Regions from separate parts of the Glutamicibacter sp. NPDC127525 genome, predicted to be linked through region 4. Evidence: riboswitches for the same ligand, from Rfam matches in the RefSeq annotation. Region 4 holds a riboswitch; each other region holds the start of a gene.

Region 1 (7,832 bases), on a different contig from region 4:
GGCTTTTGTCGGAATCAACGGGTTGGATCCCGAAGTCGGTCCGATGGTCAGCGATGAAATGGAAGCGGCAGTCAATGAGCAAATGATCCGGCAATCGAGCAGCAGCTACCTGGTGGCCGATTCATCGAAGATCGGCAGGCGCTCGTTTGTCATCTTGGATCGTCAGAACCTGACCGGCATCATCACGGACAACGACGCCACAAGCGAGCAACTGGGTGCCTTGGCCAAGGCCGGCATGCGTGCAGCCATGGACGTGGCGGAATATCGGCCCGAGGAGAAATCCTAGCTGCGCTGGAACTGCCCACCGAGCTGCTGGTCCGGTCGGCGTTTGTGCTTGCGGAACCAGCGGATGCCAAGCACTATCTTTTCCGATGGCCTGCGCTGGTCCTGTCAAAGCAACGCGCGCAACAAGCAGGGCCGGCCGCACAGGTCAAAGCGAGGAGCCCAGGTTTTCAAGCAACGCCCGGCTTCGCGCGAGGAAGAGCTGTTCACGATTGCTATTGGGAGCCACGGAGTTGAATACCCCGGCGAGCATCACCGCAGCATCCAGCCTCAGCACAGTCCACGCTGCCGAAGTGTCGTCGAAACTGCCGCCATTTCCGGTGTATGCAGTACGCAAGCGCTCGTTGTCCAAACCGTTTTCGGCAATGGCAGCGTATTCCTCGATGCGTGCCAGTTCCATCTCCGGGGCAGCGCAGAGGGCATTACTCCAATCGAATATGGCCAGGGGCATTCCAGCCAGAACACGAACGTTCTGCCTACGGATATCCAGATGCAACAGCCTGCGCCGGTGCAAGGATCTTTCGAGAAGAGCACGCAACACGTCGGCCGATGGCAAGGCTGGCATCGAATGCTGGCGGGCTAGCTTCGCGTAGCGGTCAGCGATGCGCTGGGCAACCGTCGCATAAATTGTGCCGGCCTGGCTGCCTTCCTCGTCGAGAGCGAGCGGCGGAAGTTCGTGCAAAGAAGCCAGCAACGAGCCCAATGCGTGAGCGTCCACTGGTGAGCCGTCATCTTCGATGACTTCGGTGATCAACACCGGGTACCCATCTTGATCTACGAGATCAATTGCCCGTGCGCTGGGCAACCCATGTTGTTGAGCCCAGATGCTGCAGTTCAATTCCTTGATCTGAAGGCTGCTGGCCGGAATCTGCGGATTGTTGCTGGTGTTGTAGACCCGCATTCGAGGGATGCGGTAGCCCTCGTAGCGGGTCCCGCGCAGCGAGCTGTAGAAAAGGAATTCGGTGCCTTCCCCGGTTAGTGCCAGCTCGCGTGCGCCACGGCGGGCGGCTAGCCTGGCAGCGACCTGATGGGGCTCGAGAATATGCGTCCTAGCCATTGATTGACTGCGCGGCGGTGAGGATGCGCGGACCAATCTTGCGCATGAGCTTGCCCATTTTCGGGTTGTCGGTGCGCGAGAGCGTATCCGATAGCCGTTCAAGACTCATCAGGCCCAACCAGATTTTGGCCCGGTATGCTTCCTCTGCGCTGGGAGCAATCAAATCCGCCATTTCCAATCCATGCCACAGGCTCAGGTAAGCGGTGTTCAAAGCCGGGTCCCACGCAGCGGCCAGGTCCCAATCCAAGATGCCAACCAGTTTCTCGCCGATCCAGTGCATGTTGTGGCCGGCCAAGTCGCCATGGACCAAGCCCGCAGGAACCTGCGCCAGGATATCGAGCTGGGCCCAGAGCTCGGTAGCAGGCCCTCGCAGTTCCTCGGGCAGCGCATCGAAGCATTGCTGCTGCCTGGCCTGGGTCCATTCGCCACGGAATGAAAACGGTTTGGCCAGATGCTCGCTGATCGGCTCCAGCGGCAGCTCGGCCAAATCCTTGACCAGCTGTCCCAGCACCTTCGGATCCCCGTAATGCGGTTCATGGGCGCTGCCGGGGATGAAAGACATGGCCACGGAGCTGAGTCCGTCGACGTGCAGGATCTCGGAGACCGCCACCGGAATCTGGTAGTTGAGCTGGCCCTCCAGCAAAGACAGCAGCTTGACGGAACGGGGCATCTGCTCCGTGGCCGCTGGCGTGCGCGTCATGCGAATCACCGCTTGCGGATTGCCAATGACCACCTTGTGGAATTGTCCGCCTTCGTTCACGGCCGCATCTTCCCAGGAAAGATCGGGGCAGAGCTGACGGGCAATCTGCAGTTCTCCAATGGTGGCAGGACGGCTCACTCGCACTCTTCTCGTTCAGCTTGCTGGTGGTCTCAACCTCAGGCTATCGCAGGTTTGCCACGTGGCTGCTCAGTACGCGCACAGCCAGATCAGCCTATGATCGGAAACGTGAACGCTGAACAATCTAAGCAGACAGCAACCCGCAAGACCCTCAAATTCGAGATCGTCTTGGTTCTTGCCCTGTCCTTGGGACAAAGCGCGGTCTACTCGCTGCTGAGCTTTGCCGACAAGGTCACCCGGGCGCCGCTGCGCGAGCAGACTACATCGCTGAACAACCCGCTGAGCACCCGCGAGTTCTTTGATTTCTCCTACCAGCTGCTGGACATCTTCTTTGCCTTGGTACCCGTCGTGCTGGCGCTCTACCTGATGAAGCGCACGACTGGACGAACTATCCGGGACATCGGTTTCGATATGCGCAAGCCGGGCAAGGACGCACTGCTCGGGGCGGGGATGTTCTTGGCCATGGGAGTAGGAACGCTGGGCGTCTATGCCGCTGGGCGGGCACTGGGCGTCACCACGGCACTGTCAGCAGCGAATCTTGGCGATTATTGGTGGAGCGTCCCAGTGCTTCTGCTGTCGGCTGCACGTCATGCAGTCCTCGAAGAAGTGCTGATGCTCGGATTCCTGTTAACCTACGCCAAGAAATTGAAGCTGGGCCTGTGGAGCACCATTATTGGTTCTGCGATGATCCGAGGCAGCTACCACCTGTACCAGGGGGTGGGGCCGATGATCGGCAATATGCTCATGGGCGTCGTCTTCGGCTGGGTATACCAGAAATACGGGCGGGTGATGCCGCTGGTTATCGCGCACTTCCTGCTCGATGCCATCGGCTTCGTGGGATACGCCTTGGTCGGGCCGGCCATCGGAATCGGCCAGTAGCGCCGGTAAGCTGAGCCAATGCAGATTACCGTGCTGCGCGAAGAGGACCTTCGCCAAGCAGTTGAATTGTGGGAAGCAACCGGGCTGGCTCGTCCGTGGAATGATGCGCTCGCCGACGCCCGACGGGCTTTGGCCGAGCCTGCTTCCACGGTGCTGGCCATCGTTGAGAACGATCAACTCATGGCTACTGCGATGGTTGGCCATGATGGCCACCGAGGTTGGCTCTACTATGTTGCGGTGGATCCGTGCCGGCAGGGCAACGGCCTGGGAAGGGAGCTGGTGGATGCCGCTGTCCTGTGGCTGCGGGATCGCGGCGTGCCCAAGGTGCAGCTCATGGTCCGCGAGGAGAACTCTGCCGTCATCGATTTCTATGAACGGCTGGGCTTCGAAGACCAGCACGTCGTGGTGCTGGGGAAGCGCCTGGACCGGCCTTGACGAAAAGAAAGTAGGTGGGGACGCCATTGTCCCCGCCTACTTGCGTTCTCTGCGGAACTGTTTACAGCACCACGGTGCCGGACTCGGTCTCAAAGGTAACCGACATGATGCCCGGAGTGCCATTCGGCGCTTCATATTGCATGGTGACAGCGCCCAAATTGACGTTCTGCGGCTGGCCCAGCCAATCCAGCACCCGTTCACGCGAGCCGGCAATGGCGATCTGGCTGATGGCGCCGGCAGGTTCCAGCGCCTTCGACGGATGCAGCTCCTCGGATCCTTCATCCCAGGAAATCAGGTACGGGCACTGCGGATCGGCGATCAGGCCCTTGATGCCAATCTGCTGCCAGGTCAGTTCGCGGCCATCAGGGAACTTCCGGTTGCCCGGCACCGACTTGCGGCCCAAGCGGTCCTCGGCACTGGATAGATCCTCCACCGAGACGCACCAGCCCATCCAGCCGCCGCCGAGCTCCGAACGGGCGCGAACCGCCTGTCCGAAGGGTGCCTTGTCGCTGGCCGGGTGGTTCAGGACTTCAACCACCTCCAGGTACTGGCCATGCTTGAGCGGGAAGATGACATTGCGTGTTCCGAATCGTGGATGCACGCCGCCCTTGACGAATTCCAGTCCAAGGGACTCGGAGATTCTTTCAGCGGTTGGCAACAGCCCGTCTGGGCCGCATGCATAACTTACGTGATCTAGCCTCATCATGTGCCCATCATGGCAACATGTGATGCGAGTCTCTACTTAGGCACACCTAAGTGCCGGGATGCTATCGAATACTCTGCGATGAACCTGCAATATTCGCGAAATATGACCGATTGAGTCCAATCACCAGCTCTTGCGTTGCAAAGATCTTCGGTTTTCGGGCAAACTGGTACCAGGTCATGAGTCCCAGTAACAAGCCCCGGCTTACTGGGCGGCAACCCTCCAACCGCGGTGGGGTGCCCCGGGTGAAGACCTGGCCCTTGAACGCACAAGGCATCAAGGACAAGCGCGGGTTACCCCTGGAAGTCGTCACGATATGGTGCTTCCTGTCGGTGTCTTTTCAGTGGCGTACCCCCATAGTCATGAAACGCTATTTGGAGGAAACCATGAGCAATAACTGGTCATTTGAAACCCGTCAGATCCACTCCGGCCAGACCCCGGATCCGACGACCGGAGCACGGGCTCTCCCGATTTTCCAAACCACCTCTTTCGTCTTCCCCAGCGCCCAGAGCGCTGCTGCACGTTTCGCGCTGCAGGAACTGGAGCCGATCTACACCCGTATCGGCAACCCGACCACCGACGCGGTGGAAACCCGCATCGCTGACCTGGAGGGCGGCGTTGGAGCACTGCTGCTCTCTTCGGGACAGGCTGCCACCACTTTCGCCATCTTGAATTTGGCCGAAGCCGGCGACCACCTGGTGGCCAGCCCCAGCCTGTACGGCGGAACCCAGAACCTGCTCAAGCACACGCTCAAGCGCCTGGGCATCGAGGTCACCTTCGTTGCCGACCCGGACAACCTGGATGATTGGCGTGCCGCGGTGCGTCCGAACACCAAGGCCTTCTTCGGGGAAACCATCTCCAATCCGCGACAGGACGTCCTGGACATCGAGGGCATCTCGGCGATCGCCCACGAAGCCGGCGTGCCGCTGCTGGTGGACAACACCCTGGCCACCCCGTACCTGATCCGCCCGATCGAGTGGGGCGCGGATATCGTGATCCATTCGGCCACCAAGTTCCTCGGCGGCCACGGCAATGCCATTGCCGGTGTCATCGTGGACTCGGGCAACTTCGACTTCGCCAAGGACGCCCACCGCTTCCCGGGCTTCAACACCCCGGACGAGTCCTACAACGGCCTGGTCTTCGCCCGCGACCTGGGTGCCAACGGCATCCTGGGCGCCAATCTGGCCTACATCCTCAAGGCCCGCGTGCAGTTGCTGCGCGATTTGGGTTCCTCGGTTGCGCCGTTCAACGCGTTCTTGATCGCGCAGGGCCTGGAAACCTTGTCGCTGCGCATTGAGCGCCACGGCCAGAATGCCGTAGAAGTTGCCAATTGGCTCGAAGCCCGCGAGGAAGTGCAGAAGGTCGCCTACGCAGGCCTGAAGTCCTCGCCTTGGCATGAGCGTGCGCAGAAGTACAGCGATCAGGGCGCCGGCTCGATCATCGCGTTCGAACTGGAGGGCGGTTCGGAAGCCGGCCAGGCCTTCGTGGACGCACTGGTATTGCACTCCAATGTCGCGAACATCGGCGACGTGCGCTCCTTGGTCATCCACCCGGCCTCCACCACCCATGCCCAGCTCTCCGAAGCGGAGCAGGTTGCGGCCGGCGTGAGCCCGGGACTGGTGCGGCTGAGCGTCGGACTGGAGAATATCAAGGATATTCTGGCCGATCTGGAACTGGGCTTCCAAGCTGTTGCAGCCCTCGAGAACAAGGAACTGCAGGAAACCCTCTAGGCATGGCATCCATTGTGACTACTGAAGATACTCTGCGCGCCGAAGAGCTCGCCGGCGGGCAAGACGGCATTTTGCGCCGTAAGTCCGTGGGGGAGCACCACTTCGAATTCGGTGGATTCCTTCCGGACGTGGTGCTGGCCTATGAAACGTGGGGGACGCTAGCAGCTGATGGCTCCAACGCGGTGCTGGTGATGCATGCGCTCACCGGTGACGCCCACGTTGCGCAAGGCGATTCGCAAAGCGCCGGCTGGTGGGAAGAGCTCGTAGGTCCCGGAGCCACGGTTGACACCAATGAGTACTTTGTCGTGTCCATCAACATGGTGGGTGGTTGCAATGGTTCCACCGGCCCCTCGTCCTTGGGCGACCAGGGCCTGCCCTACGGTTCGAGCTTTCCCTTCGTCACCATCAAGGACTCGGTGCGCCTTGAAGCGCGGCTGGCCAAGCAACTGGGAATTGATTCCTGGCATGCGGTCATTGGCGGTTCGATGGGCGGTGCGCGCGCGTTGGAATACGCCGTCGAGTTCCCCGACCAGGTCAAGAACCTCGTAGTGATGGCCTCGAGCGCGCAGGCGACTGCCGAGCAAATTGCCTTTGCACAGGTGCAAACCCAATCCATCCGGTTGGATCCGCACTTCTGCAATGGCGACTACTACGGCAACGATGCGCGCCCGGACGCCGGTCTTGGCTTGGCTCGCCGCCTGGCCCACATCACCTATCGTTCCGAGGCCGAGCTTGAAACCCGTTTCTCGCGCAATCCGCAGGATGGCGAGAAGCCAACGGGTCTGCTCGAGGGGCCTCGCGGGCGGTACCAGGTGGAAAGCTACCTTGACCATCAGGCCAGCAAGCTGGTGAATCGTTTCGACGCCAACAGCTACCTGGTGCTCACCGAGGCGCTGATGAGTCATGATGTGGCTCGCGGCCATGAATCCCTGGAAGCCGCCTTGGCGCGATTGGCGAACGTCAACGTGGTGGTTGCCGCGGTAACCACTGACCGGTTGTACTTTCCTGAGCAGTCAGTGAAGCTGGCCTCGTCGCTGTCCAAGCCAAAACCGGTGCACTACATTGATTCGCCGATTGGCCACGATGGATTCCTGACCGATGCCACGCAGCTCGATGGCGTGCTCCGGACCTTGGTGTTCGGGGACTGAGCCCCGGAAAGGGCTCGGGAAGATTTCAAAGCCTGAAGCAGTTCCGCCAGTAATCGGTGGAACTGCTTCAGGCTTTTCATGCCTACTTGGCGCTGTCGCCGGCGCCGAGCGAGTCGTTTGGCTTGGTCTGCGCAAACGGCGTGGCCGAGGGCCGCTTCGGGGTGATGCCGTCGCCGGAGGACTGGTGGCGCAGGCGGCGCAATACCCAGGGAGCAAGATGCTCGCGCGCCCACTGCAGATCCTCCTTGCGGGCTTCCCGCCAGCTGCGTTCATCCACGGCCGGAACGATTTCGGTATCCAGAGGATGCGCGACGTTCAGCGAGTCCAGTGCCATGGCGGCAATGCGCCGGTGCCCGGCAGGGGAGAAGTGCAGGCGATCCGGTGCCCACATCTGGGATTGGTGCAACTCCTGCAAGGCCCACATGTCCGCCACGATGGCGTCGTGGCGGGCGGCTACGGTGCGCACATTTTCGTTGTAGATCGCCACTTTGCCTCGGATGCTTCCCAAAACCGGGGTATCGCGAATATCGGGCCCGGTGAAGAGCAAGAGCGTGGCGCCCGTATCGGTGAGCTTGGCTACCGCATTGTCGAGGATATCTGCAATCTTGTCTGGATCCCCGCCCGGGCGCAGGACATCGTTGCCGCCCGCGCAGAGCGAGATCAGATCAGGCTTCAGGTCAATGCAGGGATCGAGCTGTTCGGCAACGATCTGGCCAATCAGCCGGCCTCGAATGGCGAGATTGGCATACGAGAAGTCCGG
Region 2 (7,832 bases), on a different contig from region 4:
GAGCCGATGGCGCCACCGATCGCGGCGGGGAAGCCGAAGCCTAGGCCGCCTGCACCCTGCGCGGAATGGAATTCGCCCTCCTTGGCGTCCCAGCAGCTCCAGCCCCAGTAGGCAGCGATGGTCATATCCCAGAAGGTCTGCATGCCTGCCGGGACTGCGGCGCGTATATCCGCCATGAACTTCCGTTCCTTGCCAAGGTCCTGGGCATCCAGGCGCGCCTGCACCTTTGCCAGGGTCTGGGCCACCACCTGTTGCGGGGTGCTTCCGTGCCATGATGCCTGGGCCTTGAAGCCTGTCTCGCGCATTTCTTCGTCCAGGAATTTCAAGGCTTCACGAGCATCGGCGCGGATACCCAGGGCCGGGGTGTTGGACTCGAGCACGCGCGGCTCGGCATCAATCTGGATCATCTTGCCGCGGGGTTCGAGCGTGAAGTAGTTGCTGGTGACCTCGCCCAGGGCCGAACCGATCACCACCAGCACGTCGGCATCTTCCATGACGTCCGAGACATAGCGGTCTTCCGCCCACGACTGCAAGGACAGCTCATGGTTCCAGCCAAAGGCTCCGTTGCCGCCGGGGCTGCACAGCACCGGGGCCTGCAGTTTTTCGGCTACGGCCAGCAATTCAGCCTGCGCCCCGGCCCGGCGCACACCGCCGCCGGCGATGATGGCCGGGCGCTTGGCTTCGGCCAGCCAGCGCATGGCTTCGCGAATCAGCTCTTCGCGCGGGGGATGCTCGTAGGCTTCGGCCAGGGCATCCTGTACCGGTGGCACCATCACCGGGGCGAGCAGGACATCCTGCGGCACCTCAACCCACACCGGCCCCATCGGCACGGTAATGGCCCGGGCCCACGCGTCCTGGATCGCCGAGGGGATGCCCGATGCATGATGCACGGTCTGCTGGAACTTGGTGACGTTGGCGGCCGAGGCCTTCTGGTCATCGAGCTGATGCAGCATGCCCTTGCGGCGGGCTCCCAGGCCGTCCAGCGGAATCTGGCTGGCCACCACGACCATGGGCACGCCGGTGGCGTAGGCCTCCTGCAGACCCGCTAGCGAGGTCAGCGCGCCCGGGCCGGTGGAGAGGAACAGCACGCCCACTTCCCCGGTAGCGCGGGAGTAGCCATCGGCGGCGAAGGCGGAGTTGTTCTCCACGCGTGAGGAGATGAACTCCAAGCTTGAGCGCGAGAGGGCGTCGAAGAGTCCCAGGGCGTGCTGCCCGGGGATCCCGAATACGGTCTTGGCACCGAGCGCGGTGAGGGTCTCGATGACCAGATCGCCGCCGTTGCGTTGCGGTTGCTCGTTCATTAGCTATTCATCCCCTTGCTGGCGCGGAAGTCGCTGATCAGGCTGATCAAATCATAGGTGACATGCGAGGCGGCCACGCCGGTCAGCTCTGCATGGTCGTAGGCGGGGGCGACTTCGACAATATCCGCGCCGATGATGTTCAACCCGCGCAAACCGCGCAGGATTTCAAGCAGTTCACGGCTGGTGATGCCGCCGGCCTCCGGGGTTCCGGTACCCGGGGCGTGGGCTGGGTCCAGCACGTCGATGTCCACCGAGATGTACAGCGGGCGGTTGCCGATGCGGTCGCGCAGCTTGTGCACGATTTCGCGGACGCCCTGGTAGTAGACATCCGAGCTGGTGACGATCCCGAAGCCGAAGCGCTGGTCGTCTTCCAGGTCCTTCTTGCCATAGAGCGGACCGCGGGTGCCGACGTGACAGATCGCCTCGGTATCCAGGATTCCCTCCTCGACCGCACGGCGGAACGGGGTGCCGTGGGTGTATTCGGCACCGAAGTAGGTGTCCCAGGTGTCCAGGTGCGCGTCGAAGTGCAGCATCGCTACCGGAGCACCGGCTCGTTGCGAGGCGGCACGCAGCAATGGCAGCGCGATGGTATGGTCTCCGCCCACGGTGACCAGGGTGGAACCGTCACTGGTCAGCTCCAGTGCGTTGTGCTCGATGGTCTCAATAGCCTCGTTGATGTTGAACGGGTTGACCGCCATGTCCCCCGCGTCAGCCACCTGGCTCTGCGCAAACGGCGAGGTGTCGGTGGCTGGGTTGTAGGGGCGGATCAGGCGCGAGGATTCGCGCACGTGGTTGGCGCCAAAGCGGGCGCCGGGCCGGTAGGAGACACCGGTGTCGAAAGGCACGCCAACAATCTTGATGTCGGCCTTCTCCACCTGATCCAGTCGCGGCAGCCGGGCGTAGGTGCCGCCACCTGCATAGCGTGGAATCACCGCGGCATTAATGGGTCCCAGATGCCCGTTTTCCTCGATGCGGATTTCCTTCATCGCAACTTCCTCCCCAGACATCCAAGAACGAAAGTCCAAGTTGTCTAATATGAAACTTCAGTTTTCCATTATGCTATTTTGTCTGCTGGGTCACGTCAAGATTCAGTTATCGCACAGCCCGGAAAACCAGGCAGAAATAGCCCATGCCGCAGCCCGGTAACGGGCTGCGGCATGGGCCGAAACTGCAGCAGGGCGCTCAGCTGGCGAAGCTGCGAATCTGCTGGGCAAGCACCTCTAATCCATCGCGCAGCAGCGCCGACGTCGTGGCAGCGGTACGCGAGTCCCAGCTTCACTACGAGGACGGCGCCGAACATAAGTCGATTCTTCGCGAACCCGAGGACCGTTGCGGCAATGACGAGGCATCGGCACCGCAGGCTGCAACCGCAACGAGCCCGATGGGGTGCGAGCGATTCGATTCCCCCGCCTGCTCTGCGCCAAGCGCTGGACACTGTCCCGTTCGGGACCATGACTGCGGCACCCCGGGCTTCGATGACAGCGCAGAAACTTGGGTCAAGGCTCTCGCAGCGTACGCGCGCCGATCTGCTCTCGGCGGTCACTTCCTACCTTCGCCATTGCGGCCATTGGGAAGATGCCTCTGGGGAATTGGGCATCCACCGAAATTCCTTGCGCCACTGTATCACCGTGGCACAGGAAGTGCTTGGCGCTGGATGTTTTGACTACATTTCAGGCTATTTTGCCCAAATCAGGAGGCTAGGCCTCGCCGGAGCGCTTCTTGCTGGCTTTCACCAGCGCGCGGTCGACCTCGTGAATGCCCAGGCAGAAGCCTGCGGACATGACCAGCGATTTGATAGTCAGTTCGGAAAGGTCATCAGCTACGTACACCAGCTGGATCGGTCCGGCCAGGACCAGCAGGACACCTGTCCACAGCACATACGCCCACGAGGTGCGCGCCTGCGCCATCAGCGGGAAGCGTGCACGTCGGCGAATCGTTCGCACGCCAATGGTGACAATGACGACGGCCAGAATCGCTGCGCCAATGAAGAAGAAATTGCGTTGGGTGCGGATCCAGGTCAAGGTGGTGCCAATAAGAACGCCGAAAAGTATCGAAGCCCACCAGCTGATACTGCGCAGTTGATCTTGCGCAGCGGTTGGTTCGCCTGTCCTCACGCCTCTCCCATCACTCATCGTTCCGAGCGCCCCGAAACAACGCATCGTTCCTAGAATACGCGGTTCATCTCCCCGCAGACGAACGCGCAGCCGCACCGCTCATGCCGTGCCCTGGCAGCAGGCGCATGGGCTTGGCGTCATGAGAGGATCAGCGTCCAGGTAACCACAGCTACCTCATCAGAATCGTTTTCCCAGCTATGCGGTTCACGCCCGGGGAAGGTTATCGTATCGCCTGCTTCGAGTTCTACGCGCTGATCTGGCAATACCAGGATGAATTTTCCCGCGATCACGTGCAGCACTTCCAGCTCGCAATCCACCGAATACAGTTCTGCTTCACCGGTGCCCTTGGGCGCAATCTCAGCGCGAATCATCTGCACCCGCTTCTCGCTGCGTGGCGTAACCAGCTGCTCCGTGATGCCGTCGCCGCCCAGGGAAACACGGGGAGCCTGCTCCAGGCGGACCAGTTTCGTTTCTGGAACCTCGAAGAGGGTACCTACTTCCATGCCCAGCACTTCGCACAACCGCAAAAGGGTCGAAACCGAAGGGCTGGTCAGGTCGCGCTCGACACGTGAGAGGAAACCTTTGGTCAGTCCGGATAGCTCGGCGACCTGGTCAATGGTCATGCGCTGGGTCTGGCGCACCCCGCGCAGCCTCGCACCGATGTTGATCGCAGCACCGGTTGGTTCAACTGGCAAGGTTTTCATCGTTTGGCTCCATCGACGTTTTTTGCAGCAACTACAACCGCAACCACTTTGGCTTCAAGGCCTGCGGGGCAAGTTTACCAATGGTAAACACACGGCGCCCCTACCGCGGACCCACCACGGTCACTAGACTCTGTCCATGGACAGCACCAAGGACAAGCTCTGCGGGTACCTGAACGACGCACGCGAGAATGCGATCTTCAAGGCAGAAGGCCTCGCCGAGCACCTGGCCCGCACCCCGCTCACCCCTACGGGCACCCATATTCTGGGTGTACTGCACCATTTGGCGATCAATGAATACGAATATTTCGGCACCTGCCTCAAGCGCAAGGCCAATGACCGCTACGTTCGCGAGTTCATAGCTCCGCATGATCCCGACGCGGATTTCCTTCCGCCAGCAGACATGCGCGCGCAACAGCTGATCGGCCTCTATCGGAAAGCCATCGCCTTCGCCGATGAGGCCATCAGCACCCTGCCCCTGGACAGCCCCGTAGAGGTACCGTGGTGGGGGCCAGCCGGGAATACCACCTTGGATCACCTGCTCATCCATGCGCTCGCCGAGACCTCCCGCCATGCAGGGCATTTGGACATTATTCGCGAGCAGCTCGATGGCCGTGCTGGCTGGACCGCGCAACTGGATTTGCTGCCCGATTACACCGCTGGGCAATGGGCGGAACAACGCGAGAAGCTGCAGCAACTGGCCGATGCCTTTGCCCCGGGCAGCTGACCCGCAGTCATATTACGCATTCTGACTTCACCGGGCCCTGCCGCCGGCGGTACCATCGGAAATGTTGCTTCACGAGACGCGGCGCCAAGCTCCGACTGGCCGCGCACCAACCCCAAGTTCATGGGTGGTTCGGATGAGGAAGCGGTCCGCGCATCAACAGGTGCACGGGCAAGAGCTCGCAAGAGAGTTGACGTCCCATGGCATATCCGATTCTGCCCGTCATCGACCGCCAGACCGGCCAAGTGCAGTTCAAGGCCGAAGGCCGCTGGCGCACCCGCTACGTTGCAGATCCGCTCAGGCTCGAACAGCTCATTGCCCGTTGCGCCCGCAGGCCGACCTTCGATCCGGCCACATCTGAATTGCTGCTGGTGGTGCCAGTCGCCGGAGATCCTGCGGGCAAGCGATTTGCTTTTAGTCTTGCCAAATTCCCAAGTGCAGGAGCCCTGACTAAACTGGGTAGTTGATCCGATCCACGGGTTTCATTGGGAAACTCCATGTTCCAGGAGAGTCATCTTCGCGATGCCACAGCACTCAGCAACCGAACCTACCAAAGCGCAGATCCAGCGATGGCGCAAGTATCTCGCTGATGAAGTCGCAGAAGGCTCCATCTACCGGGCCCTCGCGGAAAAGAAAACCGGGCAGGAACGGCAAATCCTGCTGGGCCTGGCAGAGGCGGAAGCACGCCACGAATCCCACTGGCGCGTCCTGCTCGGCGAACATGTCAAGGAAGTCCGCCCGTCGCTGCGCCGCACCATGCTGCGTTTCCTGGCATTGCATTTCGGTTCGGTCTTCGTCCTGGCCATGGCCCAGCGCTCCGAGAGCAGTTCGCCCTACCGCGATGACAAGGACGCCACCGCGCAGATGGCGGCCGACGAACAGGTCCACGAAGAAGTCGTTCGCGCGCTTGCTACAGCAGGCCGTGCGCGCCTTTCGGGCAACTTCCGTGCTGCGGTCTTCGGCGCCAACGACGGGCTGGTTTCCAATCTCGCTTTGATCATGGGCATCGGTGCGACCGGTGTTTCAGCGACCTTCGTGCTGTTCTCCGGCATTGCCGGCTTGCTGGCCGGTGCACTGTCCATGGCAGCTGGCGAATACGTTTCGGTGCGTTCCCAGCGCGAGCTGCTGACAGCTTCACGCCCAACCCAGGTCACGCTGACAGCGGCCCCGAACCTTGATCTGGACGCCAACGAGCTGCTGCTAATCTATAAGGCCCGCGGCATGAGCGATGAAGATGCCGAGCACCGGGCCGCCGAACGCATGGGCCTGTTCACCTGCGATTGCAACCCCGACTTCTCGCTGAACCCAGAGGGTCGCGGCGAAGAACTTGAGAAGGAGCACCAGGAGCTGGGTTCGGCCACCGGTGCGGCGGCCACCTCGTTCTTCCTCTTTGCTTCCGGTGCTGTGGTGCCGATCCTGCCGTATATCCTTGGCCTGTCCGGCATGACCGCGATCATCGTCTCGGTAGTCCTGGTGGGCGTGGCCCTGATGATCACCGGAGGGATCGTGGGACTGCTTTCCGGGGCCTCCCCGCTCAAGCGCGGCCTGCGCCAGCTAGCCATCGGCTGGGGCGCAGCGGCCATCACCTACTGCTTGGGCCTGATCTTCGACGTCAGCATCGGATAGCAGCCTGCTGCGAATCGAATGCCGGTACAGCTTTGGCTGTACCGGCATTTTCCATGCCGTGCTCTAGCTGTTCTCCGGCCGCCGGGTACGCCGGCGCAGGGTTTGCATGCTCTGGATGAACTCCATCGCTTCTTCGGCGGTTTCCACCAGAGCAATCTTCTGTTCCATGACACGGTCCTTGGCCAGGGCCTGAAGCAGCGGCCAAGCAGGCAGATCCCTCGTCCAATAGTCCTTGCCGATCAGCACCATCGGCACCACGCGAGCACCGGTAGCGTAGTAGTTTTCGCAGGCATCCTGGAAGATTTCCTGCACCGTGCCGGCGGCCCCGGGCAGAACTACCAGCCCGCCGTTGGACTGCTCCAGCAGAATCGCTTCACGAATGGAATTGGTGAAGAACTTGGCAATCTGGGTGGCAAACAGATTCGGCGGCTCATGGCCGTAGAACCAGGTTGGCACGCCCAGGGACTGCCGCTGGCTCGGGAAACGCTCCTTGACCATCAGCGCAGTTCTCGCCCAGCCGGTGCGCTGATGGATCGCATCTGGCGCTTCGGCCAGCATCTGCAATGCCGTAGCGACATCTTCTGGTCCGTAATCGGCCAGCCACGCACCGGCATTGGCGGCTTCCATTGCGCCGGGGCCTCCACCGGTGGCGACCGCGTAGCCGGCCCGGGTAATCATGCGCCCAAGCTCCAAAGCTTGCGCATACTGCGCAGTGCCCCGGCTCATCGCATGCCCGCCCATCACCCCGATAATCGGGGTTTCCTTGAACGTGCCCTCGTACACCGCCGAGACCAGCGCCTGGCCAATGTGGTGATCATGCAGGGTTCTTGCCAGCGCATTGCTATCGCTATCGGAATTCACCGCTGCATGCTGCTGGGAGTACGCGTAGATCTTCGCATCAGGCACATGCTCGTAGGTCTGCGTCCGGATCCCCGAGTACAACTCATGCGGCGAATACAAGCCGCGAGCCACCGTCTCGAAGGGAAGCTCCTCCCCCGAGCTCATGCACAGCCCGCCAGTGGCTTGCACGATCTGCGCTCCTTGCGCGGAATACTGGCAATCGATGAATAGCGCTTCGGAAAGATCCAAGGATTCCAGCACGGTATCCCGTTCGCGCAGATCAACACGGTGCACTCGCCAGCCTTTTCCGCGTGCGCGGTGGGAAGCCAGCGCTTCGGCTGCGAGACGGTCGAATTCAACGAGCGTCGTTATGTTCACTGCGCGTGCTGGAAGGTAGGGCCACACTTGGGACATGCGTCAACGCTACGTCATAGATAGTGATTATTCACAGAAAGGCCCTTCAACTTTCGCGAAGGCCCGGAACGTGAAACGATGAGAGGATGATTGAATCTGTTCCACCAACCAT
Region 3 (7,832 bases), on a different contig from region 4:
GTTCCTTAGCCAGACGCAGATCGCGGGCAACCAGCTTAACGGTTTCTGCATCCAAACCGTTAAAGGGTTCATCGAGTATGAAAAGAGGACCTTTTTTTAAAGTCGATAGCACGTAACCCATCTTTTTTCTGGTGCCCAAAGAAAGGTTTTTTACCAACGTTTCAAAATCGCTCTGCACACCGAATAAGAGAAGTCTATTTAGTGTTTCTGATACATCCTCACCCCAAATTGAACAAGCAAACCCTACGTTCTCCCTGATGCTTAGATAATCGTATAGGGCGGGGCTGTCTTGAATAAAGACGGCATGGCTTTTCAGAATATTTTGAGACATTTCCTGTTGATTCACAAGAATGCTTCCAGAGGTGGACCTCTCAAGTCCGGAGATAACTTTGAGTAAGGTGCTTTTCCCAGATCCATTATGCCCAAAAATACCGATAAAATCACCCGGTTCGAACGCTGCCGTCACGTCATCTATGGCAAGATTTTCACCGTAACGGACGCTGATGTTTTTTAGGCTAAACATACACTTTGACATCTTCCCTATTGTTTTTGAAAAATAGTGTTACTACAAAGACCACAGTCAAAGCCAGAGGAACCAAGCCAACGAGTCCCTGTAGTGCTGGTGACGGCATAAGTGCGACACACGAAATTACTACGGCAGCACCAGAAGAAATAAGTATTGGTTGTACTAGATCCGCCACGGGTGATCGTTCAATAACGCGCATGGAGTTGGCTTCGGTGAGGGGGGACAGAACCTGCGTCAAAACCGAACTGAGCCCTGCTAAAAGACTGATGGAAGTAGAGATTGCCAAAAGAATCCACATCTGACTTGTCTGGCCTGATGTGAGTAAGACAATTCCGACCACTCCCGGCATTGAAATAATGATTGTAACCATTGCAAAGGAGCAGATTTTCGTAGCCCGCAGATGGCGTGTTGTCAGTGGCATCAAACACAGCATCTGCCAATTGTTTCGTTCAGCCTCGATACTTGAAATCTGCACGGATCCATCGGCCGCGAGGACCATGAATGCCGTTATAAGAGTGCCACTCAGAATCAATGGAGCATCCAGAACAGCCCTGCCATCAAGGGACAGATAAGCCCCGATGCCGGACCCCAAGAGTGCCAGGCCTCCGAGAAAGGTCAGATAGGCCTTTCTGAGCGCGAGCCGATCTTGGCGGAAACAAGCTAATACGTCCTTGGTAATGACGCTGGCAAGCACTCGGAATGCCATGGACCGACGCAGAGCAATGTTTTTGAACATTTTGGACATCGCAAGGGAAACGTGAGATGAGGCTCGTTGGTCATCATCTACTTTAAATCCAGCTTGAGACTCAGGGCCTTTGAGCAGCGACAGCGCCACACCGCCAAGAAGAAGGATCGAAAGGCCGGTTAGAACAATGCAGTATGTTGTTACAGCAACTGGCGAAGTCTGGAAAAGATCTTCCCACCAGTCTGGTCGGGATGACGCGATGATTTCAGCCAATACGGTGTAGCCTGATTCGACTATGTTTCTGGTCTCCGAGAATTGTCTGACGCTGGGTCCAAGCCAAGTACCAAGAAGCATTGCCAGAATGGGCGTCATTATTATGTGTCTGACCGAAATGGTTGACGCCTTGCCCCATCGAGTCAACAACAAAGTTGCTGCCATTCCAATACAATTTCCGCCTACTATGGTGCTCAATAGCACTGCAAAAACAATAGGGAGCATTTCAACCCCTGCGTTGGAAGATGCCAACCACGGGCCAAAGGCTAAGCAGGAGAATAAGCTCATCCCCAGCACTCTGGCCATCATGGGGATCAAGAGGCGGGACCATATCAAATGTCGGCGTAGAACTTCGAAGGAACTCAGCACTGCCGCATCAGTTGGTTCATTAACTGCTCTTGCTGATTCTGGATCTATACTCCCAGCAAGCGCGACAAGAAGAATCACCCACACGAACCACGATATGAGAAGAAACGTGGGCTGTGTGGTGCTGTTTAAAGGGGCAAATCTACCAACTTGAGTGGAAACAGTGAAAACGACTGCTCCGGCAAGAACGATACAGAGGATGATGAGCACAACGCCCGCGATCTGAACCCGGAATGGAAGTGAACGTCCATTCAACATATTAAGTTGCCGTCGCCGATCAGAGACCAGCACTGCGGCAATTATTGGGAATTTTCTGATGCGACGCATAGTCGGTTCTCGTTGTTTCCTACTCGGAACTTCGCTGGGCATTTCCCGAGCTAATGATTTTATCCGCTTTGGCTACCACGAGATAAACGACGGTTATCAGTGCAACCAGGAATAGTGCAGCCAGAATTTTCGACGAGATCGTTGTTGGAAAGAAAACTCCGATAGCGAAGAGGACGGCGCCAATAACTCCGTTAATTCCAATGAGCACTAGATGCCCAATTCCAAGGAACAGCGGCACCAGGGCCAATACTGTAACAATGACTGGAGCTGCGATCCAAGCAATGTTGGCAGGGTCCTGAATAGAGATAACGAAGTCGCGGTTATTATTTGCAACAACTGGACTCAATCGCGACATTTCTTGGATAGCTTCACGGTTTGTATAATATATTGCGGCTCGTCCCCATGCAGTTAGGAAAAGTGCTATCAGCGCTCCGTAAAAAATATTACGAGTTCTATTTTTTTTGATTACGTTATTCATATTTAAAACCCTAATGGTTTTTGTTCAGATGATTTATTATTTTTATAGTACGGAAAAAGCGATCGCAAACAAGGCGGTTGGAACCAGGGGTACGATGAACACTGATTTTCTCGATCCGCCTTCGCGCGCCAGTAGCAGAACTCCACCAAAATAGACCACCAGCACCGAGATATCAGCCTCAAAGAATGAATCCATTATCGTCGGCACGACGACTCCGAAGACTGAGGCTAGGTACCATCCGAGACTTCTGAAAGCTACATACAGACCAACCATTACCGAAATGGAGCGGCGGGTTGTGCGGGTTGTTTCAGCGCCGTCAAGACGCGCATTGAGTCGAGCTGTGAGGAAACCGGCAAATGCAGTTAGTAAAACAAGGATTACGGAGTTTAGCAGGGCGCTGGTGATAAGTGCGGTGACGGCCCCAAGTCGAATTTCAGCAGGCTGTGCTTCAGGTAGCTTCAGCGACACTTCATGTTCGTAGACCCCGACGAACCTGCCCATCAGCATGAAAACACTGACCCCGATCAGAAGCATAGTCAAAGGCCAAGCAAACCTGCTGTTGAGAAGTGAGGTTTTGCTGGAAAGGTCGTTCTGTGTCATAGGAGAGTAACCCAAGTTTCTATAGTTGCGGCTATAACGATCATGAGGAGGGAGATGCAAAGTAGGGAGACCGCATCAAGGATTACGCCCTGTGCGGCCTGAAACAGGTTTTCTCTAGGTTCTTTTCTGCCTCCGAGAGCAGTCCGTAGAAAATAAGCCAGAGGCGAGATCCCTGCTGAAATCGCGATAATAATGGCCGGAAATTCAACTATCCCGTGTGGTCCAACCCCTCGAATAACGCCGAGCAAGCCAGCGAGGTTGACTGCCTGTGCCAGAAAATGGCCAAAAAGCAAGCCCGACGCAAGGGCATACAACACCGTGATGATGCCGAAGGTCAAAATTCCTGCAAAGGCCAGCAGAGCAATGATTGCATTGTTCGATAATATGCTCCACCATAGGGCCCATGAAGGTGATGCCGGAACCAAACCTGAATGACTCTCTTGTTCAAGAGGTACCGTTGCAATACCGGCTGCTACGGCGCCCAGCCACAGCAACGCTCCAATGCATAATGCTAAGCGCTGCCTTGCAAAAAGACCCTTTAAATAATGTGTCATAGGTTCGAAGGCGGACCGACAGCTTGTCGGTCCGCCCATCGTTTCTACTTAACCAGAGCCTTCTTGCCAATAGCGCGGCGGAGCATAGCCAAGGCAGCACCACCGATAACAGTGGCACCACCGAAGAGCGAGACCGCGGTCGCAACATCCATGCCAGCGAGAATTGCTGTTGCCGCTGCCGTTGCATTGGCCGTGGTAAAGCCAAAGAAGGCAACTAGTGCCTCTGGCATTACAGCGGATGCTACCAGAAGGATGGTGAGTGACGCCGTGACTGCCGCAAGTACGATGATCCCTTTTCCTGCCGAGATCGCTTGGACCGTGCTCTTTTCTGAGGTAACGCTTGACATATTTTTCCTTTTGATTGAGGCCCTGTGGAAACACGAAGAATCGCATTTTCACATGCCCTGAGTTATTGCTCCTAACTTCCAAGTTCCATTCGCCAAATGAGATTTGGCGCTGAAAATTGATGCGCAGGAGCTTTGCACGACCGAAGTCAAGATCGACTACAAGATCCGTCTCTGATCAGTCGTAGTTACTATATCAAAGAAACTTACCCACTAGAATAAATATTTTTTTGGAGGTTCAACAACTGGAAGGTGGATTTGACGTTGGTCAGGGAACAAGCCCTCCGGCGGCGCTGCATAAGGCAACGGCTGCCCTTTTTTGGACTTGTTTTCGTCGGTGTCCGCTGCCGAGGAAAACGGCCCATCCGGGTCCAGCAAGACCGCCATATGGTGGTCCGCGTGGTCACGCCACCACACGCTCATGCCGGTGCTGGGGTCCATGCGCAGATGTTCCCAGGAACGCCACAGCGCTTCCAGACGGATCACTGCCTCGTCATATTCCCACCACCGGGCAGCCCAGACCCGCGACCGGCCGTTGATCGCCCGGCGATAGACATTGCGCAGGTACTCACGGACAAACTCATCAACGGAACCGTAGTAAAGGGTTTCCTCCGGTTCAGCCTCGCCCTCGTCGTCTTGGGCTTCTTCGGCTGCCTCGTTGGCCTCCACCTGTTCGGTCACGGCGGCCACGGCCGCCTGGACAGCTCGCTGCCTGAGGGATTCCAAGAGCTCCTCAGTTAGGGCTTCATCAACCGCGGCCGTGGCCACGTTATTGATTTGCTTACGAACCGAGGCCGGTCCAGCGTGCAGCGAGGATCCATGAGCTACCTGCGCGGTTCTGTTCGACAGCCCAGGCGGGTGGCGGATATGGCGAGTTCAAGGTTTCTCGCGACAGATACTTTGATGACGAGGTTATCGCCAAATGCCTGGGGCAGCTGGCCCAAGATGGCAGGCCATGAGATTGCCAGCCATCTTGCCACGTCTTCAGGGTGGCGAGAGAGAACGGGCATTGCCGGTGTCGAGGGCTGCGGGGAACGGCTCAACCCGCCTAACCGGAATTCAAAAAGCTCCGGCCAGATCGATGATTTGATCTGGCCGGAGCTTTGGAAGATGCGAAGCGCTTATACGAGCTCAGGAATCGGCAGCGAATGGAACCGCGAATCATGGAAGATCTGTGGCGAGTGCTCGGAGGTGCGGTGCCCGTGGACTTCCATCAGGACTACCCAGTGATCCCCCGCTTCGACCTCGTTGTAGATCGAAGTCTCCAGCCACAACGTGGAGTCGTTGACGAAGAGCGCGCCCTGATCCGAGGAATAGGTATCGATTCCGCGGAACCGGTCGCCATTTTTCGACGCAATCTGAGCGCAGACACCATCATTGCGTTCGCTCAGCACTGAGACGCCAATGCGGCCAGCTTCGCGCAGCTTTGGCCAAGTGTTCGAGGACTTCTGCACGGCGAACATCACCAGTGCAGGTTCAAGGGAAACTCCCACGGTAAACGATGAAGCGACAATTCCGGTCTTCACGCCATCCAGTTCTGCACAGAGGGCGGCTACCCCTGATGGATGCTGAGCGAAAACCTTGCGCAGGGTCAACGGGTCAAGTTCAAGATTCAATGACATGGCTCGATTCCTTTGGGTCTTGCCCACCGCGCAGTAGCCTGCAAGCATTGGCTTCTCGTTACTCGAAGCCGCTTGGGCTGAAGTTCCGCGCCGTGTGCGGTACTTGTTCCAGCACATTTTGTGTGGAACCGAATCCTCACCTGGAGCACCCCACTACCGTTGAGAGGGTTGCCGATCAGCAAGCCAGGGCTTATAGCTGATGCTCTTGATTCTGTTTAAAACGATATGGCTCATGACGAACAGCCGTCAAACATTTCACTTCGCAAATCGCAATATTCGACGCAATATTCGATCCAAGGCCCCGCCAGAAGTCCTTGGGCAGTCTTTTATTCGCCATACGCCGCGCTTCTTGAACGCTTCGGCCCCATGATCGCAGCAGGCTTCCGCCGCTCTTGATTCGGCAGAACACTAACTCCTCCCCTGGGCTCGGGGCCCTGGCGCGAATTCCCTACCGCCCACCGTAATGAAACTTGGTTTCCCGGCATGACGCTGAGGTTCATGCCACTATTGGTCATGGAGTGCATTGAGTCACACTCCTGCTTATTGTTCTCCGTAACCATCGATGACGATTGAGGAATAGCCACACCATGGTAGAGATTCAGGCAAACCATTCAGAATTGACCCCACTGCGTTTCTTGGAACGCACAGCCGAGGCCTATCCGAAGAAGACCGCCGTCATCCATGGAACTCGCAGCTTCTCCTATGAAGAATTCGAAGCACGGGTGCACCGCTTTGCCCAGGCGCTGAAGGCTCGCATTGAGCCGGGCGACCGCGTGGCCGTGCTGGCACCGAATACTCCCGAAATGCTCATGGCGCATTACGCCGTACCGCTGGCAGGCGCAGTCCTCGTTGCCCTGAACACCCGACTCTCGGCCCACGAGCTGCAATACATCATTGATCATTCTGCTGCCAAGCTGATGCTTGCCGACACAGAGCTGTTGGAGAACACGAAGACCCTGCGCCGCGAGAACCCAACGCTGGAGGCGCTCATCGAGATCGCCGATGACCAGTACGCCGGAGAACGTCCGGACGTGCCCGTGGACGCCACCTTGGACGAGCTAATCGCACAAGCCTCGGATGAAAGACTTCCCTACGCCATCGCCGATGAGCGGGCTCCGATCACTCTCAATTACACGTCGGGCACCACCGGCAAGCCGAAGGGCGTGCTCTACTCGCACCGCGGCAGCTACCTGAACTCGTTGGGCGAAGCGCACCACCAGGGCTTCACCGCCAAGACCCGCTACTTGTGGACCCTGCCGATGTTCCACTGCAACGGCTGGTGCACTCCATGGGCCGTCACCGCAGCGGGAGGAACGCACCTGTGCCTGCGCGGCGTGCGCGAAGATTCCGTTTGGGATGCCATCGAGGATCTTGGAACCACCCACTTGTGCGGCGCTCCGACCGTCTGCTCCATCATCGCCGACTCCACCCGCGCCCACCAGCTCGATGCGCCACTGCGCATCACCACCGCAGGAGCTCCCCCGTCCCCGGCAATCATCTCCAAGCTGCAGAAGCTGGGCATCGAGGTAGTCCATGTATATGGCCTCACCGAGGTATACGGACCGTACACGGTGTGCGAGTACCAGGATGAGTGGGATGCCCTCGATGGCCCGGACCGGGCCGCGAAGCTCGCCCGCCAAGGCGTTGGCATGATTACCGCCGAGTCCGCACGCATTGTTGACGAGAACATGAACGATGTCCCGGCGGATGGACAGACCATGGGCGAAATCGTGCTGCGCGGCAATAACGTCATGATCGGCTACTACCGCGATGAAGCGGCCACTACCCAAGCTTTCCATGGCGGCTGGTTCCACACCGGCGATCTGGGTGTCATGCACCCGGATGGCTACATCCAGGTGCGCGACCGGGCCAAGGACATCATCATTTCCGGCGGCGAGAACATCTCCACCATCGAGGTGGAGCAAGCCCTCGCCTCGCACCCAGAGGTGCTGGACCTGGCCGTCATCGGCATCGCGGACGAGAAATGGGGCGAGCGTCCGGTGGCATATGTCATCCGCGCCAGCGGATCCTCCCTGGACGCGCAAACGCTGATTGAA
Region 4 (7,832 bases):
GGCCACGGCACCGGCAAGGGCGCGGACACCGTGTCCTCGGGTCTTGAAGTCACCTGGACCTACCACCCAACCCGCTGGGACAACGAGTTCTTCCACATCCTCTTCGCCTACGAATGGGAACTGTTCGAATCCCCAGCAGGCGCCAAGCAGTGGCGCCCGGTCAACAATGGCGGAGCCGGCTTGGTCCAGCCTGCATTCGAGACCTTGGAACACCGCGAGCCACGCATGCTTACCAGCGACCTGGCCCTGCGCTTCGACCCGGTCTACGGCCCGATCTCCAAGAACTTCAAGGAGAACCCAGACCAGTTCGCAGACGCCTTCGCCCGCGCATGGTTCAAGCTGACCCACCGCGACATGGGCCCGAAGTCCCGCTACTTCGGCCCAGAGGTTCCTGCTGAGGACCTGCTCTGGCAGGATCCACTGCCAGCAGCTCCGCAGACCACCTTGGGTGCAACTGAAGTTGCCGCACTTAAAGCCCTGATCAACGATTCGGGACTGACCGTCCAGCAGCTGGTATCCACGGCTTGGAAGGCCGCTTCGACCTTCCGCACCTCGGATAAGCGCGGCGGCGTTAACGGCGGCCGCATCCGCCTGGAACCACAGGTCTCCTGGAGCGTGAACCAGCCTGAGCAGCTCAAGCCGGTAATTGCCAAGCTGGAAGAGATTGTTGACAACTTCAACGCCACTTCCGGGATCAAGGCTTCCTTCGCGGACGTCGTTGTCCTAGCCGGCAACGTCGGAGTCGAGCAGGCAGCCCTGGCAGCTGGCCAGCAGGTCGAGGTTCCATTCACCCCGGGCCGCGTAGACGCAACCCAGGAGCAAACCGACGTTGACCAGTTCGCATGGCTGGAACCAGTTTCCGACGGATTCCGCAACTACGACTCGGGCTTCGTCAAGCTGCCTAGCGAGTACTTGCTGATCGACCGCGCGAATCTGCTGGGCCTCTCGGCACCGGAAGCGACCGTACTGCTCGGTGGACTGCGCGTCATCGGCAATAACTGGGACGGTTCCAACTTGGGCGTCTTCACCGACACCCCAGGCGCGTTGACCAACGACTTCTTCGCGAACCTGCTGGAGCTGGGGTTGGAATGGACCCCATCCGCTGACGAGCAGACCTACACCACCACCGATGGCCGCTGGACCGGCAGCCGCGTGGATCTGGTGTTCGGTGCCAACTCCGAGCTGCGTGCACTGGCCGAGGTTTACGCTTCGGATGATGCCAAGGAGAAGTTCGTCAATGACTTCGCCTCCGCTTGGGCCAAGCTCATGGACGCAGATCGCTTCGAACTGCGCAGCAAGTAGCAGCTGCTGGGCCGCGAGCCCGTAGCAATTAGTGCTGGGCTGCTGCTTCCCGCAAGGGAGGCAGCAGCCCAGCACTTGTTTCATGCGGGAGCTGCCCGTCAGAACAGCGTCGCGGCGCCGCTGGCGAAGTCCGGGTTCTCCAGCTTCAGCAGCTCGGACTTGGCTTCCAAGCCTCCCAGGTAGCCGCCCAATGAACCATCGGTGCGCAGCACCCGATGGCAGGGCAGCACGATGGGAATCGGGTTGGTGGCGCAGGCTGAACCGACGGCCCGCACCGCCTTCGGCTTGCCGATCTGCTGCGCCAGTTGGGCGTAGCTCAGGGTATGCCCGTAATCGATATGACCCAGTTCCAGCTGCACCTGGCGGCGGAACTCGGTGGAGAGTTGCAAGTCCACCGGAAGATCGAAGCCATGCCGCTGGCCCGCGAAATACTCCTCCAGTTGCCGGGCGGCACCATCCAGGCTCGACTTGTCGCGCAGGATCCGCGGGCTGAGCTTTTCCGAGAGCACCTCCAGAATCCGGTCATGGCCTTCGGATTCAAAAGCGACCCGGACCAGCCCGGCATCGGTGCTGGCCAGCAGCAAGGCCCCCACGGGGCTATCGACCACGCGATAGGCAACATCAACAAGTTCCCGTGCACGGGCCCGTTCAACGAGCCGGTCCTGCAGCGAGTCGAGGACTTGCGCTTCAGCGGCCGTAGCCTGCTGCCAATAATTTTTTCCGTTCATGGCTGCTCCCGCCATAGTTCTTGGTCATCCATCCGGGCCCGCAGATTCTTGATCCCATCGGCGCCCGAACGCCGGGCGGCAGCTTCGGTGCCGGAAAGGATTCCGGCAATTTGCGCGTAGCTCATTCCGCCCAGGTAGCGGTAGGCCACCACCTGCCGCTGCTTGCCAGGAAGCTGGTTCACCTCATGCCACAGTTGCAGGTTTTCCAACTGCAGATCCGGCCGTTGGGCCGATGGGGCCAGGCTGTCCACGTCTTGGCCGATGAGGATTTCCGGCTTGTTCCTGCGCAACTCGTCAATGGCTTTGTTCCGGGCAATACGCACTAGCCATGCCAGGACATTGGCATCCTCCGGCAGTTGCGGGTACGCCTTGAGCGCGGCAAGGAACGTTTCGGACCAGGCGTCTTGCGCGCGATGCTCATCAAGCAGGGCACGGCAAACGCGCAGGACGTTCAGTCCATAGTCCTGGACTATCCGCTCGAACGGTGCTTGCATGGCTCTCCTGGAATTCTTGCGCCTTCATGGCTTCTCACCATGTAAACGTACGAGGAGACCATTTTGTGAGGCGTGAACGAAAAAAATTTACTTCTCGCAGAGACCCCATGGATTCCTAGAATGCCACCAGATCCAATTCGCTGGCGATCTGCTCAAGGCGGATCAAGTCCAAGTGGAGCATTTCGCCATTTTCCACGCCTTGGGGATCCGTGGTTCCGGCCAATGCGTCGCGGATGGTGCGCATGGTGGCCCCATGGCTGACAATCATGACCTTGCGCCCGGCATGCCTGCTGGCCAAGTCCAGCAGCGCTGGCACCGCACGGCTCAAGATCTGGGCACGCGGCTCACGCAGGTCCTTGGCAGCAGCCGATTCCGCTTCGCTGACCTCGGCCATGATCCGGCCTTCCAGCGGGCCGAAGCCGCGTTCAATGAGTTCCGGAACAGCGTTCCCCGTCTCGGCCCCGATCTGCTGGGCAATCAGCGCGGCAGTTTCCCGGGCACGTTCCAAGGGCGAAGCAAGTACCAGCGACCAGTTCTGGCCGATCAGCTGGCGCCCGACCTCGCGAGCTTGTTCGCGCCCGGTATCGTTCAACGGGATATCGGTACGCCCCTGCAGGCGCCCTGCAAGGTTCCAATCGGTCTGCCCGTGTCGCACCAGTGCCAGCGAAGTATCCATGACTCCAGCCTAACCGGGGTAATAGGTATCGAAGAATCTCCGATAACAGCTCCAATACGCAACGTTACGACTCATAGTTGGGTCACGAACGGTCATGTTGCGAAGATTATTACACCATCCCGAGCGGCTGAGAGATCTGGTTCGATGACGCCGCAGCAACCTGCCACATCCGGTGGTTACGGTGCTACCGCCAGAAACGATGCAGCCGCCTACCCGTTGGACGACAGCAGGAAGCGACATTGATTCCGGGATTCCTGCCTCGATCGCGGTCCGCCCTGCGGAGCCCGCGAAACCCCAATCGACGAGGAGTCGTAAGCCACCATGGCAGATCACAAGTTTGGATTCCGCACCCGCGCATTGCATGCCGGAGGCACCCCCGATGCCGAGCATGGCTCACGCGCAGTGCCGATCTACCAGACCACTTCGTTCGTCTTCAAGGACGCTGACGATGCGGCCAACCTCTTTGCCCTGCAGAAGTACGGCAACATCTACTCGCGTATCGGCAACCCGACCGTAGCGGCTTTCGAAGAGCGCATGGCTTCGCTGGAAGGCGGCATCGGAGCGGTAGCCACCGGCTCGGGCATGGCCGCGGAATTCGTCACCTTTGCGGCCTTGGCCCAGGCAGGCGACCACATTGTGGCTTCCTCGAAGCTCTATGGCGGCACCATCACCCAGCTCGATGTCTCGCTGCGCCGCTTCGGCATCAACACCACTTTCATCGACTCCAATGATCCCGCCGACTTCGAAGCGGCGATCCAGGAAAACACCAAGGCCGTCTACACCGAGGTGGTGGCCAACCCGTCCGGCGACATCGCTGACCTGAAGGGCCTGGCCGAGGTGGCGCACCGCCACAATCTCCCGCTGGTAGTCGATTCGACGCTCACTCCCCCGTACATCCTGCGCCCTATCGAGCACGGCGCGGACATCGTGATCCACTCGGCCACCAAGTTCATCGGCGGGCACGGCACCACCCTGGGCGGCGTGGTCATCGAGTCGGGCAAGTTCAACTGGGGCAATGGCAAGTTCCCCACCATGACCGAACCGGTTGCCAGCTACGGCAACGTCTCCTGGTGGGACAACTTCGGCGAGTACGGCTTCCTGACCAAGCTGCGCAGCGAACAGCTGCGCGACTTCGGACCGGCTCTGCCGGCCCAGTCCGCATTCCAGCTGTTGCAGGGCCTGGAGACCTTGCCGCAGCGCATGGACAACCACCTGTCCAACGCGAAGCAGGTCGCTGCCTGGTTGCAGGCCGATGAGCGCGTGACCTACGTGAACTATGCCGGCCTGGAATCCCACCCGCAGCACGCGCAGGCCAAGGAGCTGCTGCCCATGGGCGTCGGCTCGGTCTTCAGCTTCGGGGTGAAGGGCGGGCGCGAAGCCGGCTCGAAGTTCATCGAAGCCCTGCAGCTGGCCAGCCACCTGGCCAACATCGGCGATGCCCGCACCCTGGTGCTGCACCCGGCCTCCACCACCCACCAGCAGCTGAGCGCCGAGCAGCTGGTCTCCGCTGGCGTGCCAGAAGATCTGATCCGCCTGTCGGTAGGACTGGAAGATGTCGAGGACATCCTCTGGGATCTGGACCAGGCGCTGGCCGCTTCGCAGGAAGCGATTGCCGCTTCCGCCGCAGGGTTCGAGGCTCCGGCCTATGACGGTTCCGCCTGCGCATTGCCAACCGCTTCGAAAGGAGCAATCTAATGACTGCCGTTGATACCGCTTGGGAAGGCCCTGGAGCCGCACAGCGCCTGGAGATCCTGCGCGACACCAAGTCCATCGCCATTGTCGGTGCCTCGAACAAGCCATCGCGCGCCAGCTATTTCGTGGCTACCTACCTGCTCTCCTCCTCCAAGTACAAGGTGTATTTCATCAACCCGGTACTCGATGAGATCCTGGGCCAGCCGGTGTACAAGTCGCTGGCCGATCTGCCGGAGACCCCGGATCTGGTCGAGGTTTTCCGCAAGCACGATGACCTGCCTACCGTGCTGGACGAGGCCCTGGCCGTAGGCGCGAAGACCCTGTGGCTGCAGCTGGGATCCTGGCATGAGGAAGTGGCCCGGCGCGCCGAGGCCGCGGGCATGAATGTGGTCATGGACCGCTGCGTGAAGATCGAGCACGCCCGCTTCCACGGCGGCCTGCGCCTGGCTGGATTCAATACCGGCGTCATTTCCTCCAAGCGCCAGGTACTTGCCTAGGGAGTCCAAGATTCCAGGAAATGGGTGCATGCAATATTGCGTTGCATGCACCCATTTTTCTGCGGCAATTCCCCGGAATCGGCCGGTTTGGTCAACGACGCTGAACTTTTGCACGGAGCATTCCGAAGGAAGAACAAGACCTCTGACAAACCATGGTCGACGCAATTGGCCCACGGCATGCCGTGGGTGTGGCCCCGAAGTGCTCGACGCGTTCAATCACAGATCGAAAAATCTGCAAACCACAGCACTGCAACGCAAGGCCAAACGACCCAAACCCTAAAACAGGCAGAGAGAATCGATTTCGATTCGCTACGAGCGCGAACGAAAGAAGAAAAATCCCGCCCGCACTGCTATATGAAAACTCAATTCCCCTGGCCCGAGAACATTCCAGCATCTCGCAATAGCATTGCGCCGCACCCTCAATGCTGCACGGAGTTGAAATTTCTCTGGGCGAGGATTCCCTCTGCGGCACCCAGCTAAGAGGCATCGGAGACAGTACTCTGGGTTGACGCACTATTCAGAATTCTCCGGAAGCAGAAGCTTCCTTGGAAGTGCGCCAGTTGACTGGAGATACGAAGGAGCAGACAGTGGATGCAAATCGAAGAACCCTATGGTCCGTGGCCCTCGGGATGAGCTTGACTGCCTTGGTATGCAGCGGGATTGCCCTGTATTCTACGGGGGTCATCATGGATGAGAACAACCTGGACTCATGGCCTGCCCCGGCTCTTTGGGTGGTGGCGATTGTTGGTGTCGTGGGGCTGCTGATTAGCTTGCCCGGCTGGTTTGCTACCAAGGAAACCAAAAAGGCTTCCTAGCTGTTGCTTCCCTTGTCCATAATCGGAGCGTTCTGCCGTACGGCCTAGTTCTTTTGACCAGTTACGTCGCCTTCCACGTAGGTGGTGTATCCGCACAGCTTCCCGGTTTCATCGGTCGTCTTCGTCGCGGCGAAGATGATGTAAGGCCAGGATCCCAGGTCCCATCCGTCGCGTCCCCACCCTGGAACTTCGTACCACCCGGTACCGGCCAGCGATTCCATCCAGTCATACACTTCGCCGTACATATCGCGCTCGACAGTTGCCGGGACGGTAACGGTTTCGCGGCTGTCTTTGGTCGTGGTCTGCATAGGTTTTTGCATCCTTTCGCTTCACGGAAAGTGGGGCAGATTGCCAGCCTCCCGTCGAAGCCCTCCCCCGGTTGTTTTTCTGCCTGCTGGCGAAAAGAAATGAAGCGGGGCCAGCCGGAAACCCATCAACCCGTCAGGGGTGCGCAATCCACGAAAATCTTGGGCCGAAAAAGCGACGAAGGAGCGCGGACCAAGAATTTCTGGTGGAGCACGCCCGAAGCGCAGCGAGTGGCTTGTGGGTTTGGAGGTGGCCCGTACACTCCGAAGGACAGCAGCAAAAACAGGAAAAGACCGGACGAAGTCCGGGCCACCAACCGGACACGCCAGCGGACGCCCGACACACCCTGGAGACGAGCTTGCGAGGACCCAGGGTGTTCAACGGGACGAGAAACCTCATGGCATACCTAGCCTGCGTCTAACGTCCACGACTATCCTGAACGGGGAATGCCCGCATGTTCAGAACCCACAGCGGGATTTGTAGCCAAAGTTTATCAACGCTAACTGAAAATTGACCCTCTACCGCCAATCGAAACTTGACCCCTCCACGCCCAATTTGTTCTATACCTGCTCAGCGTTGCGCAGCAGATCCTGACGGTTCTTCACCCGATATGAATCCCCAGCCAAAGACAACACCTCCGCATGATGAACCAAACGATCAATCATCGCCGAAGCAACAACATCATCACCGAAAACCTCACCCCACCGGCCAAAAGGCATATTCGAGGTCGCCAGCACCGACCCCTGCTCATATCGATGAGCAATCAGCTGAAAGGACGCAGACCCTGAATGAGATTCAGGGTCTACGTCCTTATCGCGGGGCTTGATAATACGGTAGTGACTCAGTAGTTTTCGCCAAATACTATTCGCGATCCTTTGCCAACGTCCATGAACGTAAGGTCCACGGACTTATCAGGCTGATCAGCATACACATGGTAGAAGTGTGCTGGACCGCCGCGCTCGAACTCGACCATCGTGAAGTTGGATGAGGTGACTTCTACCGAATCCATGTCGGTCTTCAGCGCAGCTAGCTGTGTGTTCATGACTGTTTCGTCTAATTTGTCCATGATCACTGAACACGCTTTGTCATGGTCAGTTGTTTCTGCAGCCTCAAGTAGTACTCGAACTGCTTCCTGTGGATCGCTGACGGGTTTTCCTCCGTCACAAGCCTGCTTCCTATCGGCTGAACACCCTGCTGCCGAAAGAGCTAGCGGAAACAGCAGTAGTGGGGCAATAATCTTTGAGATGCGTTTTTCGTACACAAATGACCTTTGCAAATCGAATGAGCTGTACGACTAGATCCTATGCGCGTACCAAGTTACA

What was found. Region 4 has a riboswitch for S-adenosylmethionine ahead of ACFVHU_RS11900 (O-acetylhomoserine aminocarboxypropyltransferase/cysteine synthase family protein). Riboswitches for the same ligand answer to the same signal wherever they lie in the genome.
Region 1: another riboswitch for S-adenosylmethionine. It lies ahead of ACFVHU_RS09235 (bifunctional o-acetylhomoserine/o-acetylserine sulfhydrylase); the one in region 4 lies ahead of ACFVHU_RS11900 (O-acetylhomoserine aminocarboxypropyltransferase/cysteine synthase family protein).
Region 2: another riboswitch for S-adenosylmethionine. It lies ahead of ACFVHU_RS14435 (hypothetical protein); the one in region 4 lies ahead of ACFVHU_RS11900 (O-acetylhomoserine aminocarboxypropyltransferase/cysteine synthase family protein).
Region 3: another riboswitch for S-adenosylmethionine. It lies ahead of ACFVHU_RS13035 (flavin reductase family protein); the one in region 4 lies ahead of ACFVHU_RS11900 (O-acetylhomoserine aminocarboxypropyltransferase/cysteine synthase family protein).

The regions. Positions count from the first base shown of each region.
Region 1 covers NZ_JBHXVN010000003.1:252,141-259,972, reverse strand. Annotated here, with positions in the region: gene ACFVHU_RS09265 (DeoR/GlpR family DNA-binding transcription regulator) at 1-286, shown strand, start outside; gene ACFVHU_RS09260 (phosphotransferase family protein) at 431-1,339, opposite strand; gene ACFVHU_RS09255 (phosphotransferase family protein) at 1,332-2,177, opposite strand; gene ACFVHU_RS09250 (CPBP family intramembrane glutamic endopeptidase) at 2,274-3,056, shown strand; gene ACFVHU_RS09245 (GNAT family acetyltransferase) at 3,075-3,491, shown strand; gene ACFVHU_RS09240 (VOC family protein) at 3,553-4,197, opposite strand; SAM riboswitch class IV at 4,370-4,489, shown strand; gene ACFVHU_RS09235 (bifunctional o-acetylhomoserine/o-acetylserine sulfhydrylase) at 4,581-5,924, shown strand; gene ACFVHU_RS09230 (homoserine O-acetyltransferase) at 5,927-7,072, shown strand; gene ACFVHU_RS09225 (SGNH/GDSL hydrolase family protein) at 7,155-7,832, opposite strand, start outside.
Region 2 covers NZ_JBHXVN010000006.1:50,944-58,775, reverse strand. Annotated here, with positions in the region: gene ACFVHU_RS14460 (thiamine pyrophosphate-binding protein) at 1-1,301, opposite strand, end outside; gene speB (agmatinase) at 1,301-2,287, opposite strand; gene ACFVHU_RS14450 (hypothetical protein) at 2,999-3,415, opposite strand; gene ACFVHU_RS14445 (helix-turn-helix domain-containing protein) at 3,553-4,119, opposite strand; gene ACFVHU_RS14440 (DinB family protein) at 4,256-4,843, shown strand; SAM riboswitch class IV at 4,911-5,024, shown strand; gene ACFVHU_RS14435 (hypothetical protein) at 5,041-5,307, shown strand; gene ACFVHU_RS14430 (VIT1/CCC1 transporter family protein) at 5,363-6,466, shown strand; gene ACFVHU_RS14425 (LOG family protein) at 6,530-7,720, opposite strand; gene ACFVHU_RS14420 (DEAD/DEAH box helicase) at 7,807-7,832, shown strand, end outside.
Region 3 covers NZ_JBHXVN010000005.1:134,719-142,550, reverse strand. Annotated here, with positions in the region: gene ACFVHU_RS13070 (ABC transporter ATP-binding protein) at 1-523, opposite strand, end outside; gene ACFVHU_RS13065 (hypothetical protein) at 516-2,141, opposite strand; gene ACFVHU_RS13060 (hypothetical protein) at 2,197-2,655, opposite strand; gene ACFVHU_RS13055 (hypothetical protein) at 2,698-3,255, opposite strand; gene ACFVHU_RS13050 (stage II sporulation protein M) at 3,252-3,809, opposite strand; gene ACFVHU_RS13045 (hypothetical protein) at 3,854-4,156, opposite strand; gene ACFVHU_RS13040 (DUF4913 domain-containing protein) at 4,367-4,843, opposite strand; gene ACFVHU_RS13035 (flavin reductase family protein) at 5,275-5,775, opposite strand; SAM riboswitch class IV at 5,870-5,986, opposite strand; gene ACFVHU_RS13030 (long-chain-fatty-acid--CoA ligase) at 6,363-7,832, shown strand, end outside.
Region 4 covers NZ_JBHXVN010000004.1:332,292-340,123, forward strand. Annotated here, with positions in the region: gene katG (catalase/peroxidase HPI) at 1-1,302, shown strand, start outside; gene ACFVHU_RS11885 (methylated-DNA--[protein]-cysteine S-methyltransferase) at 1,401-2,030, opposite strand; gene ACFVHU_RS11890 (RNA polymerase sigma factor) at 2,027-2,524, opposite strand; gene ACFVHU_RS11895 (histidine phosphatase family protein) at 2,640-3,200, opposite strand; SAM riboswitch class I at 3,312-3,406, shown strand; gene ACFVHU_RS11900 (O-acetylhomoserine aminocarboxypropyltransferase/cysteine synthase family protein) at 3,522-4,895, shown strand; gene ACFVHU_RS11905 (CoA-binding protein) at 4,895-5,389, shown strand; gene ACFVHU_RS11910 (hypothetical protein) at 6,076-6,204, shown strand; gene ACFVHU_RS11915 (hypothetical protein) at 6,249-6,512, opposite strand; gene ACFVHU_RS11920 (ATP-binding protein) at 7,071-7,382, opposite strand; gene ACFVHU_RS11925 (hypothetical protein) at 7,352-7,771, opposite strand; gene ACFVHU_RS11930 (amidase domain-containing protein) at 7,805-7,832, opposite strand, start outside.